Linked DNA regions of Lentimicrobium sp. L6. The protein of the gene in region 2 interacts with the protein of the main gene of each other region in a pairwise test. Links are inferred from orthologs where the notes say so. Each region holds a gene or a part of one and is shown on either strand. Other genes may lie near its edges.

Region 1 (3,363 bases), on a different replicon or contig from region 2:
AAGCAACTTACTGTCAAATTTTAAATGCATATAATAGGCCAATACGACTCCAGCTTTAAAGGTGGCAATTAATAAAGCTATAGCAACAGCCATATTACCAAAATCTAAATAAGCTACAGTAATGGTTAACCAAGTCAATATAAGCAATACTACCCAAACTCTCAGGTTAGCAGCGTAACTAACTATATGATGATCTTCTTCGTGATTATTTTTATTGTTTTCCATAATTAGATAATTAAGTACATTAATGGGAATAAGAATATCCAAATTAAATCGACCAAGTGCCAATATAATCCGGCATTTTCATGAAATGCGAAATTATCGTAGGTTTGTTTTCCTTGATTAATTTCCTTAATCACAAAACCAATGATAATAGCTCCAATAATCACGTGCAACCCGTGTAGACCTGTCATGAAATAATAAAGCACAAAAAATAGGCGTTCTCCTCCAGGCATGGCTTCAAACATATCTCCTCCAGGGTATAATCCAATTTCGAACTTATGTCCCCACTCAAAATATTTATTCACCATAAAAACACCTGCTGCTAATATGGTAAACCACAATAATCCTTTAGCTAGGCGATAGTGTTTTTTTTGAATTGCAGTAATAGAAATAGCAACAGTTGCAGAGCTTGTAATTAATACTATTGTATTAATAGCTCCGATAAAAATATCAAGGTGTGCCGAACCTGCATGAAAATCCTCCATATTCATGTTTCGGTATATAGAATAGACTAAGAATAGTCCTCCAAATAATAGCAACTCAGTAAAAAGGAATAACCACATTCCTAATTTTGAGGCAGCATCGTCGCGGTGCTCGTCATGAGCGTGTTGTAAAGCTTCTGAACTCATTATCTTTCCTCCTTATTCTGATATTCGTAAGGGCCACTTGTTACAGTAGGAATTTCATCAAAATTCAATACTGTAGGTGGTGATTGTACAGTCCATTCTAAAGTTAAACCTCCCCAAGGATTTTTAGCTTCTTCTGCACTTATTTTCTTGGCCTTAAAGAAATTAATAATGACCATGATGAGACCAGTTACCAATATCCAACTTCCTACTGTTGAAATAATGTTGGGAACATGGAACTGAGGTAAATAGTCATAATATCTTCTTGGCATTCCCATAATTCCAACAACTAACATTGGAAAATAAAGGATGTTGAAACCAGTGAACATCACCCAAAATGCAATGGTAGCTTGTTTTACGTCATACATTTTCCCATAAATTTTAGGAAACCAATAGTATAATGCTGCAATAAAGGCAAATCCAGTACCTCCAAACATCACATAATGAAAGTGCCCCACAACAAAATAGGTATCATGTAAGTGCACATCAGTTGCTAATGCTCCAACCACCAAACCTGTTAAACCTCCAATGAGGAAAAGGAAAATAAATCCAAGTGCAAAGAGCATAGCTGGTTTTAAATCGATAGAACCACCATACATGGTAGCCAACCAGTTGAATACTTTAATAGCACTAGGAATAGCCACTATGAAGGTAAGAATAGAGAAAATAATTCGAGCAGAACCACTCATTCCTGAGGTGAACATATGGTGTCCCCAAACAGTGTATCCTACAAAAGCAATAAACAAACTAGAAAAAGCAATGGCTTTGTATCCAAAAATCTTTCTTTGAGAAAAAGTTGGAATGATTTCTGAAATCACTCCCATAGCTGGCAAAATCATTACATAAACAGCAGGGTGGGAATATATCCAGAACATGTGCTGATATAAAATCGGGTCACCTCCTAAAGAAGGGTCGAATAAACCAACGCCTAAAAACCGCTCTGCTACAATCATTAATAAAGTGATACCCACAATTGGAGTAGCTAATAGCTGAATCCAAGCTGTGGCATAAAGCCCCCAAGCAAATAGTGGCATACGCATCCATGTCATTCCTGGTGCACGCATTCGGTGCATGGTGACCAAAAAGTTAAGCCCCGTTAGAATAGAGGAGAATCCCAAGATAAAAGCTGCTAATACTGACATGCTCACGTTTGTACTTGTATTCACGCTATAGGGCGCATAGAAAGTCCAGCCTGTATCAGCTGGTCCATCACCAAATACCAATGTAGAAAGGGCAAAAAAGGCACCAATTACATATAAGTACCACGATAAAAGGTTAACTCTCGGGAAAGCTACATCCTTAGCTCCAATAATAATGGGAAGGATTAGATTCCCAAATACTGCTGGAATTCCAGGAATAATAAAAAGGAAAATCATGATGACGCCGTGCAGTGTAAAAGCACTGTTATAAGTATTGGCATCAATATATTGACCTCCAGGCTCTAACAGCTCTAATCTCATTAAAAGACCAAGTGCTACTCCTACCATAAAAAAGGAGATAATGGAATAGAAATAAAGCAGTCCTATTCGCTTATGGTCCGTTGATAGAATCCATTTAAAGATTCCTTTTCGGCCCCCAGTGTCCTCAAAAAAGTTTAATTGAGGCTTTGATGTAACATTGTCATCCATATTACTGTGTTGATTTTGGTTTTTTCTTTTTAAATGCTAAAACAAGGAATAACAATAAAGCCAAGGCCATAATGATACTTCCCGATATTTTTGTAATATTAAATACATATTTTTTTCCTTGAGGATCGTAGCTAAAGCAAAATTCAAGAACTTTGTTAATGGTTGGGCCGGAAATGCCCTGACTGGCTTCAACAATAGCCATTTTAAGGTCAAAAGGAAGAAAGTAAGTTCCATGCAAATAGCGAGTTACTTTTCCTTCAGGGCTAGTTACCATGATAGCTGCAGCATGTACAAAATCTTTACCTTCTCTCTTAAATTTGAAACCTAAGTTATCACTAGCTCTTGCAATGTTTAAGCTATCACCTGTTAACCAAATCCAAGCCTCATCATTTACTTCTTTGGTAAATGATTTCACATAATTATCTTTTTTCTTCGCACCTAGTGAAGGATAATCATCTTCGTTCATACTAATAGTTATAACTTGATAATCTTCTCCTAAAACTAAATCTGTTTTATTAATCACGTCAGCAACGCCACCCAATAATGGGGAACATAAACCTGGGCAATTGTAGTAGATGAAACAGAAAACGGTGGGTTTGTCGATTAGACTGGTAAGTTGAACACTATTACTGTCCCGATCTACCAAATAGATGTCTTTTGACATCAAAGTATCCAAATGCTCGTAAATACCAATCTGCGTGGTATTTTCAATGGCTATTTTTTCTTGAGCATTTAGAAAATTAAATAACGAGGCAAAAATAACGAAGCCTATTAGTTTGATTTTCATTTAGTTTTTGTTTTTATTCTATATATGCGATTATTTAGACTAAATAAACATTACAAAGAAATGCAAAAAAAAACGGATGAACAAAAAAGCATGTTCATCC
Region 2 (3,375 bases):
ATCAACATGAATTTACCTTTGACGCTTCAAACTATAATACTCCAGGTACTTATGAAACAACTTTTGATGTGGAATCAAATGGAGGGAAAATGTATATAAAAGCTATAATGGATGTTAGCGATATTACTGGTAATAAAAACATAAAAGGATTAGACTTTATTGCTTATCCAAACCCAGCCAATGATATTTTGAATGTTAACTTTAAAAGTTTACCAGAGCGTATTAGAATTCTGAATGCCACTGGGCAGAGCGTTTATATTATGAACAATATAACCTACACTAACACTCTTGACATTTCAAATCTACCAGTTGGCTCATATATTCTTGAGACCATTTCTGAAGGTAAGAACCAACATATTAAATTTCAAAAGCTATAAAACATCTTACAATAAAATCTAGCTGTTCTTAAGAATAATTCTTAGGAGCCAATTCCAAAAGATTTTAATAGAAAACAATAGGCTCGGTTAATCCTTTTAATCGGGCTTATTTTTTTTTACAGAAAACTCATCCCAGTCTATTCCAATTGTAAACTTCTCTCTATAGGTATTCATATCGACAGCTGATAAAGATATAGTTTGAGAGGATTCTATATTTTCAACCTCCTCAGAAATCAATTCACCTTTCGGCTCAATAATGCTAGAGAATCCGGTATGCTTAGTTCCATTAGCATCGGGTCCTATTCTGTTGACTCCAACTACATAAGCCTGATTTTCGATAGCCCTAGCTACCAATAATGATTTCCATGCATAATTTCTTGCTGCTGGCCAATTGGCTACATAAATAAGAAGGTCGTATTCATATTGACCGTTCGCATAAGTGTTTTTAGCCCATACAGGAAAACGAAGATCATAACATACTAAAGGTTTTATTTTCCAACCCTTGTACTCGATTATTATGTTTTCTTGACCAGCAGTTATTTTCAAATGCTCGTTGCCTAATGTAAACAAATGCCTTTTGTCGTACTTTTGAATATTTCCATTTGGTTCCACCCAATAGAAACGATTGTAATAATTGCCCTCCTCATTAACTATCATACTTCCACAAATGGCGGTATCATACTTTTGAGCATTCCTTATCATCCAATCTAAAGAAATATGAGCCGCTTCTTTATCTACAGTTTCTGGCTCAACTACAAATGCAGTATTAAACATTTCTGGTAATACAACCAAGTCTGTTTTTTCTGACACAGCATTTAATTTTTCACTGAAAGTTAATAGGTTGGCACGAAAATCATTCCAAACTAAATTGGACTGAATGAAAGTTACTGTTAAATCTTGCATAGTATTTCGGCTGCTTTCTCTAAGGTTTCTTCTTTCTTGGCAAAGCAGAATCGAAGCATTTTATGGTCATCGTTTTTATGATAGAACGCCGACACTGGAACACTAGCAACACCATGCTCTTTTATCAACCATTCTGCAAATTCCATCTCTGGTAAGTCACTAATTTCTGAATAATCTAATACCTGAAAATAAGTCCCAAATGAGGGAACAGGCTTAAACCTTGAATTCTTAATCAGTTTCAAGAAATAATCTCTTTTCTTTTGATAAAAAGAACCTAATCCTAAATAATTACCTTCATCTTTTAAATGCTCTGCTATAGCATGTTGTATTGGAGTATTCACAGTAAACACAATAAACTGATGCGTTTTTCTAAACTCATTCATCAAATTTTCTGGGGCCACTGCATAACCCATTTTCCAACCTGTAGCATGAAATGTTTTCCCAAAACTAGCCACCACAATGCTTCTTTCGGCTAATCCTGGATAAGCAGAAAGGCTGTGGTGCTTCTTCTTGTCAAAGATAATGTGCTCATATACTTCATCACTTAAAATAATGATATCCGTATTTTTAGTAAGCTTATGCAAAGCATCCAAATCCTTCTTTGAAAGCACAGCTCCAGTAGGGTTATGAGGAGTATTCAGAATAATCATTCTCGTACGGTGAGAAATCATACGACTCACTTCTGTCCAATCGATATGATAATCGGGAAGGCGAAGCTTGGCATATTTAACAATTCCTCTATTGAGTTTTATGGTAGGGGAATAGGAATCATAAGCTGGCTCAAAAACAATGACCTCGTCTTCGTCTCTAACAAATGCAGAAATAGCGGTAAATAATGCTTGAGTAGCACCTGATGTTACGGTAACTTCTGTATCAGCATTATATTCAGCACCAAAAGTATTTTTGATTTTGGCAACAATCTGCTGTCGAAGTTCTGGTAAACCAGGCATAGGAGCATATTGATTATGCCCTTTCCTCATATTCTTTGCAATGAGATTAATGAGCTCAGCATCCACATCAAAGTCAGGAAAACCCTGAGCTAAATTAATGGCGTTGTGTTCATTAGCCATTTGCGACATCACTGCGAAAATAGAGGTTTTTACCCCTGGAGATTTTGATATAATTGAACCTTTAAAAGCTTCCATAAAAAGATTATTTCTAGAAAACAAAGATACAAAAAAGCCATATCAATTGGCTTGATATGGCTTTAAATATTTTTAAACATTAAACTATAAACCTAGCTTAGCTTTCACCATTGGTAAAATATCCGTACCATTCTTGTAAAGTAAAACTTGGTCGTTTGCATTAATGATGTAAGTGAATCCATTTTCCGAAGCAACAGCTGTAATGGCATCTTGAGCTTTTTTGATTAAAGGCTCTGATAATTCCACTTGCTTATTTTGAATTTCGTACTGAGCTTGCTGATTGAATGCTTCCATTCTCTGTTGCAAATCCATAATTTCTTTTTCTTTAGTTTGTCTGATGATTTCTGACATTGTAGCTTGATTATTTTGATAATCTGCATACTTAGCTTCTAATTCACTTTGCATAGCTTGTAATTGAGTTTCTAAACCAGCTACAAAAGTTTCCAATTCTTGATTTATTGCTTCTTGACCAGGCATGATTCCTAATAATTCTTGGAAATTGACATGACCAATCTTAGCTGTCTGAGCATGAGCTGTTAAAGATGACCCAGCAATTAATAAAACGACAAATAATTTAAATATGTTTTTCATTGTAATATAATTAGTTTCAAATTTATAGCAAATGGAATACCATATTGCGAGGCGCAAATTTATTCAAATAATTTAAATATCCGAATGGCTTTCCATAAAAAATAGAATTGTTTAAGTTTCTTTAACTCATTACAAAAATAAAAATGAGTAAGTATAGTTAACATACCCATTTTACACCATTTCCAAATAATAGATGAAATCGAATATTTCGATAAAAACTTAAGAAAAGGTTTTGTAAAATTGCATCTCAATAATAAAATGAATAAAATGAAAAGATTAAGTTTTATACTTTTAGGTATATTAATATTGATGGCCTCCTCTTTATGGGCTCAAGACAAGGTACTCACCTTTGAAGACGC
Region 3 (5,388 bases), on a different replicon or contig from region 2:
AATGGTCTTTATGATATGGTTTGGCAAGCAGGAGCCATGTTCCTTCCTATCCAATCGGTAGGAGTTATGGGTGATGAAAGAACTTACGAGAATGTTGTTGCCTTAAGAGCTGTTTCATCAACAGATGGAATGACAGCCGATTGGTCACATCTACCATTTGAGTTTTTAGCCAAGGTTTCCAACGATGTGATAAATAAAGTTAAAGGAGTAAATAGAGTCGTTTACGATATCAGTTCCAAACCACCTGCTACCATTGAGTGGGAATAGAAAAAACAAAAAACAGCCTTGTATTTTAATTCAAGGCTGTTTTTTTTCTTAAAGGATAAGTATTTATTATAGATAATATAAAAAGATATCGCGCAATTACTTCACCAACCGAATACTTAATTCTTCATTATCTTTTAGCGCATTGATAAAATGCTTAGAGTTTACTTTAGTAGGAATATTCATATGTAATATCTCATTATTTTCATCGATAACTTGCACATTGATGGGCGTTTTGCCACCACCGGTTTCAATAACAGTATTCAGATTATCTATCAATTGAGAAGATACATTATGTAATTTGATGCTAAGGTCAATTCTCCTTACATATTTCTCCATCACTTCAGATAACAGTTCTATAGCATTGATTTTGAGTTCAAACTCATCACGCCAACGGGGTTTTTCTGGAGCTACTTTTAAAAGAACATATTGGTCTTTTCTACTCAAAATACTCTTGTATTTCTCGAAATTTTCGCCAAACATATTGATTTCCAATGAACCTGTATAATCCTCCACAGTGAATCTACCAAATGGCTTTCCTGTTTTGGTCATCATCGTGGTGCTAGCAGGGATAGAGATAATACCTGCTATGGTATATGGCTTGTCTCTAAGTAGCTTCAGCTCATCGGTTTCAGGCTTTTTACCATCTTTGTCCTTTTCGGTATTCATCACAATTTGATTCAGCCTTTCCATCACAGCATTGAAGCTTTTGATATCGCTATTGCAAAATTGCTTAAGTTCCATACTATAAGTATCTAGAGGATGGCCAGATAGATAAAATCCTACCACATCATTTTCCCTTTTTAATGATTCGAGTTGTGACCAAGGTTCAGTCTCTGGAATTTCTGGATCAGGCAATTCTACAGAGCCTAAGTCTCCAAATAAACTTCCTTGATTAGAGTTTTGTTCCGCTTGAAACTTATGTCCATATTGAATGATTTTCTCTAAAAAAGTTGAGCCATTTTCCATATGGAAGAAGACATGACGTGGTGTTTTCTCAAAACTATCGAAAGCACCGGCATAGACCATAGATTCTAAACTCTTCTTGTTAACTGAACGAAGGTTAACTCGTTTGACCATGCCAAAAATACCTTTATACTTGCCATTTTCTCTGCGTTCCTCTATAATCATATCGGCAGCAGCACCTCCAACTCCTTTGATGGCATTTAATCCAAAGCGAATATCTCCATCTTTATTAACTGCAAAATTAGTTCCTGATTCATTAATGTCTGGACCTAAAACCTTAAATCCTTGATTTCTGCAATCATCGATAAAGAATGTCACTTTCTCAATATCACTCATATTATTACTCAGTACAGCGGCCATAAATTCAGCTGGATAATGGGCTTTTAAATATGCCGTTTGATAAGAAACATAGGAATAACAAGTGGCATGAGATTTATTGAAAGCATATTTAGCAAAAGCTTCCCAGTCACCCCAAATTTTATTGATAAGTTTGTCTGGATTCTTTTTTGTCTCCGTACATTCCTTCATGAATCGCTCATTAGCTTTACAACCTTCAATAAATAATACTTTCAACTCATCCATCATGGCTTTAATCTTCTTACCCATGGCTTTACGGAGTGAATCGGATTGTCCACGAGTAAAATTAGCCAGCTGGCGAGAAAGAAGCATCACCTGTTCTTGGTAAACTGTGATACCATAGGTTTCTTCCAGGTATTCTTTCATCATTGGAAGATCGTATTCAATGGGTTCTAAACCATTTTTTCGCTTTACAAAACTAGGAATATATTCTAAAGGACCAGGACGATAGAGCGCATTCATAGCAATCAAATCCTCAAAACGAGTGGGCTTTAATTCCTTAAGATACTTTTTCATTCCAGCCGACTCAAACTGGAATAACCCGGTAGTATCGCCATCAGAATATAATTGGTAGGTCTTTTCATCTTCCAAGTTTACATTCTCAATATCTATTTCAACACCTTTCGATTCTTTGATATTCTCAACGGCATGCTTAATAATGGTCAGAGTTTTTAAACCCAAAAAATCCATCTTTAATAAACCAATATCCTCAACATGCTTTCCATCATACTGAGTTACATATTTTAATTCTGAATCTTTTGCAGTACTAATAGGAACATAATTCTCTAAATCTTCTTTGCCAATAATAACACCACAAGCATGAACACCAGTATTTCTAACTGAGCCCTCCAATACTTCGGCATATTTTAATACATCGGCAGCCTCGCCTTTTCCTCTTTTTATATTATTCAGTTCAGGAACTTCTTTAAAAGCATCCTTTAATGAAATACCCGGTCGAGTTGGTACAAGTTTTTGGAGTAACATGGTTTCTGATAGTGGATATTGCTGTACTCTACCCACATCTCGAATAGCTGATTTTGCTGCCAAACTACCGAATGTCACAATGTGAGCTACTCGTTTCTCACCATATTTATTCACTACCCATTCCATGATTCTTCCTCTACCTTCATCATCGAAATCGATATCGATATCGGGCATGGACACACGATCAGGATTCAGGAATCTCTCAAACAGTAGATTATATTTTACAGGATCTATTTCTGTGATACGAAGAGAATAGGCCACAGCAGAACCAGCAGCAGAGCCACGACCGGGACCCACTACAACTCCCATATTTCTTGCTGCAACCAAAAAATCCCAGACAATAAGGAAATAGCCAGGGAATCCCATCTTTTTGATAGTTTCCAGTTCAAAATCTAAGCGCTCAATGAGTTCTTCTGTTAGAACTGCTCCCCAACGAATATGTGCTCCTTCATAAACAATATGCCTGAGATATTCATTTTCATCGGTAAAACCCTCAGGAAGAGTAAAGTCAGGCATGATAGGCTTGGAGTTCAGAGGGTAATTCTCCACCTTATCAACTATTTCTTGAGTATGAGCAATGCACTCAGGATGATCCTTAAATAGTTCAATCATCTCTTTCTGAGTTTTGAACCATTCTTGACCTGAATACCTAAGACGGCTTGGATCATCAATGTTTTTTCCAGTACTGATACAGATTAATCGATCTTGAGCTCCAGAATCTTCTTTATTTACAAAATGGACATCATTGGTGGCAACTACTTTGATTCCGTATTTATGGCCCATTTCCAAAAGTTTCTGATTAACAAAAACCTGGTCTTCATATACTTTACTATCTAATTCTGGATCTCCTGACTGATGCCTTTGGAGTTCGAGGTAAAAATCTTCGCCAAATAAATCTTTATACCAAAGGGCAGCTTTTTCTGCTTCTCCTTGGCTTTCATTCATCAGTTTTTGATTCACTTCACCGCCTAAACAAGCTGAAAGAGCAATTAATCCTTCTGAATTCTGACTTAATAATTCTTTATCTATACGTGGTTTGTAATAATTTCCTTCTAACCAAGACAGACTCACCATTCTCATCAAGTTCTGATAGCCAGCTCTATTTTTTGCCAATAACACCAAATGCCAACCGCTACCGTCAATTTTGGCTTCTTTTCGGTGCATTCCTCTTCGTGCCACATAAACTTCACAGCCTAAAATTGGCTTTAAACCTTTTCCGGTTAGTATTTTGTGAAATGTTTTTACTCCGAACATATTACCATGATCGGTAATGGCAACAGCTTCCATTCCATCATTTAAAGCTTTTTCTGCTAAACGGGGAATAGAAGTCGCTCCATCTAGGATAGAGTATGGGGTATGTAAGTGTAAATGTGAATATTTTAGCTCTCCAGTAAGGATAGTCTTGGTCTTTACAGTACCTTTTTCTAATTCAGTTTGAATACTGATTTCTGGGGAGTCTGATTCATCTAGATCAACTGCATCATAGGGTTGAGTATTTAAACCTATAGCTTGGATAGTATTTGGGTTTGCCAGTTGAAAAGCCTCAAATTGTTCTTCAGAAAAATGCAATTTCCCTGCTTCAATAACTTTGAGTCGAACAAGTTCGAGAAAACAACGAGCGGTGGCTTCCACATCGGCAGCAGCATTATGTGCCATATCGAAGGCTTCCCCAAATAATTTCTCATGGAGTTCGCCAAGTTTGGGCCATTTAAACTTTCCTCCTTTTCCACCAGGAATAGCACAATAATTTGTCGATTCATTTTTAGTATCTAAACTGGTACGCTCAAAAAGGGGAGTATCGATGTCTTTCCTATGAAACTCAGCCCCAATGATATTATTATCAAATTCAATATTATGGCCAACAACAAAAGTAGTTTTCTTAAGCGTCTCGTTAAACTCATCCAAGACCATACTTAAGGCAACTCCCTGTTTTTCTGCTCTTTCAGTGGTGATACCATGTACCTTAACTACAGCATAGGGGATTTCATATCCTTCAGGTTTAATGATGTAGTTTTTAACTTCCACCAATTGGCCTTTATCATCATGCAATTGCCAAGAAATTTGGACCATACGTGGCCAATTATCCGAATTGGTGATAGGTGCATTATAATCCTTAGGTAAACCAGTGGTTTCAGTATCGTAAATTAAAAACATAGAACAGAATTAGGTTGAAAATGAGCCTTCAAAAATACCCAAAAACAACATAAGTATCTGGCTTGTTAATAATTTATATGTGACAGAAAACTAGTTATTTAGTATCATTGTTAATAAGTTGGACTAAATGTGAAAAACTGAAAGCTTTGGTCCATCTTATCGCACGATAAATTTATAGTTAACAGATTGAATATTTTCTATTAGTCTTAATAGATAGATTCCGTTTTCTATATATCCAATATTAATTTGAGTTTCATTAAAGCTTGAGTGTTGAATATACCCACTTCTAACCAACTTACCAGCAGCATTTAGAATCTGATAATTGGTTTCTTTGGATAAGTTCTCCGCTCTGATGTTAAAGACTCCTTCATTTGGATTAGGATAGATGATGTAGATATCTTTATCCAATTCTGAAATTCCAAAAGCATCTTTAGGATATAAATGTAAGACGAAAGTGTCAGACCAACTTTCCTCATTGGTGGTGATGATAAATACAAAAGACACATCTTTCTCTATACAGTTTTCATTAATTGTAAACTCATATCCGCCATTGCTCCATACTTCTCCATCTGAAATGATATCATTATATGTTTTGTGATCACTTGTAATAGTAATATCTAGATCGCTACAGATAATGACCGCAGAAACTCAGCTAGCCGTTTC

What was found. The genes of interacting proteins can lie anywhere in the genome.
Region 1: the proteins of HNS38_RS01210 (region 2) and HNS38_RS17220 interact in binary tests that used the Escherichia coli proteins (3 or more experiments, as listed by UniProt). The link is inferred for Lentimicrobium sp. L6 from one-to-one orthologs.
Region 3: the proteins of HNS38_RS01210 (region 2) and dnaE interact in binary tests that used the Escherichia coli proteins (3 or more experiments, as listed by UniProt). The link is inferred for Lentimicrobium sp. L6 from one-to-one orthologs.

What each region holds. Positions count from the first base shown.
Region 1 is NZ_JABKCA010000083.1:10,609-13,971, reverse strand. Bases 164-3,019 are described here. They hold HNS38_RS17220 (cbb3-type cytochrome c oxidase subunit I), read right to left. Parts: upstream 2,477-3,019; coding sequence 851-2,476; downstream 164-850. Other genes in these bases: HNS38_RS17215 (SCO family protein), read right to left, coding at 2,478-3,019; HNS38_RS17225 (cytochrome c oxidase subunit 3), read right to left, coding at 228-851; HNS38_RS17230 (cytochrome C oxidase subunit IV family protein), read right to left, coding at 164-225. Also shown: more of HNS38_RS17230, read right to left, coding at 1-163; more of HNS38_RS17215, read right to left, coding at 3,020-3,263. UniProt on the Escherichia coli protein: Cytochrome bo(3) ubiquinol oxidase is the terminal enzyme in the aerobic respiratory chain of E.coli that predominates when cells are grown at high aeration.
Region 2 is NZ_JABKCA010000003.1:3,002-6,376, reverse strand. What follows is about bases 347-3,214. They hold HNS38_RS01210 (methionine aminotransferase), read right to left. Parts: upstream 2,426-3,214; coding sequence 1,268-2,425; downstream 347-1,267. Other genes in these bases: HNS38_RS01205 (OmpH family outer membrane protein), read right to left, coding at 2,510-3,016; HNS38_RS01215 (amidohydrolase), read right to left, coding at 474-1,280; HNS38_RS01220 (T9SS type A sorting domain-containing protein), read left to right, coding at 347-377. Outside these bases: more of HNS38_RS01220, read left to right, coding at 1-346; HNS38_RS01200 (DPP IV N-terminal domain-containing protein), read left to right, coding at 3,284-3,375. UniProt on the Escherichia coli protein: Shows aminotransferase activity with methionine and histidine as substrates, and to a lesser extent also with phenylalanine.
Region 3 is NZ_JABKCA010000008.1:78,257-83,644, reverse strand. Bases 164-5,044 are described here. They hold dnaE (DNA polymerase III subunit alpha), read right to left. Parts: upstream 4,726-5,044; coding sequence 364-4,725; downstream 164-363. Other genes in these bases: HNS38_RS03470 (T9SS type A sorting domain-containing protein), read right to left, coding at 4,882-5,044; guaA (glutamine-hydrolyzing GMP synthase), read left to right, coding at 164-267. Outside these bases: more of guaA, read left to right, coding at 1-163; more of HNS38_RS03470, read right to left, coding at 5,045-5,229. UniProt on the Escherichia coli protein: DNA polymerase III is a complex, multichain enzyme responsible for most of the replicative synthesis in bacteria. This DNA polymerase also exhibits 3' to 5' exonuclease activity. The alpha chain is the DNA polymerase catalytic subunit.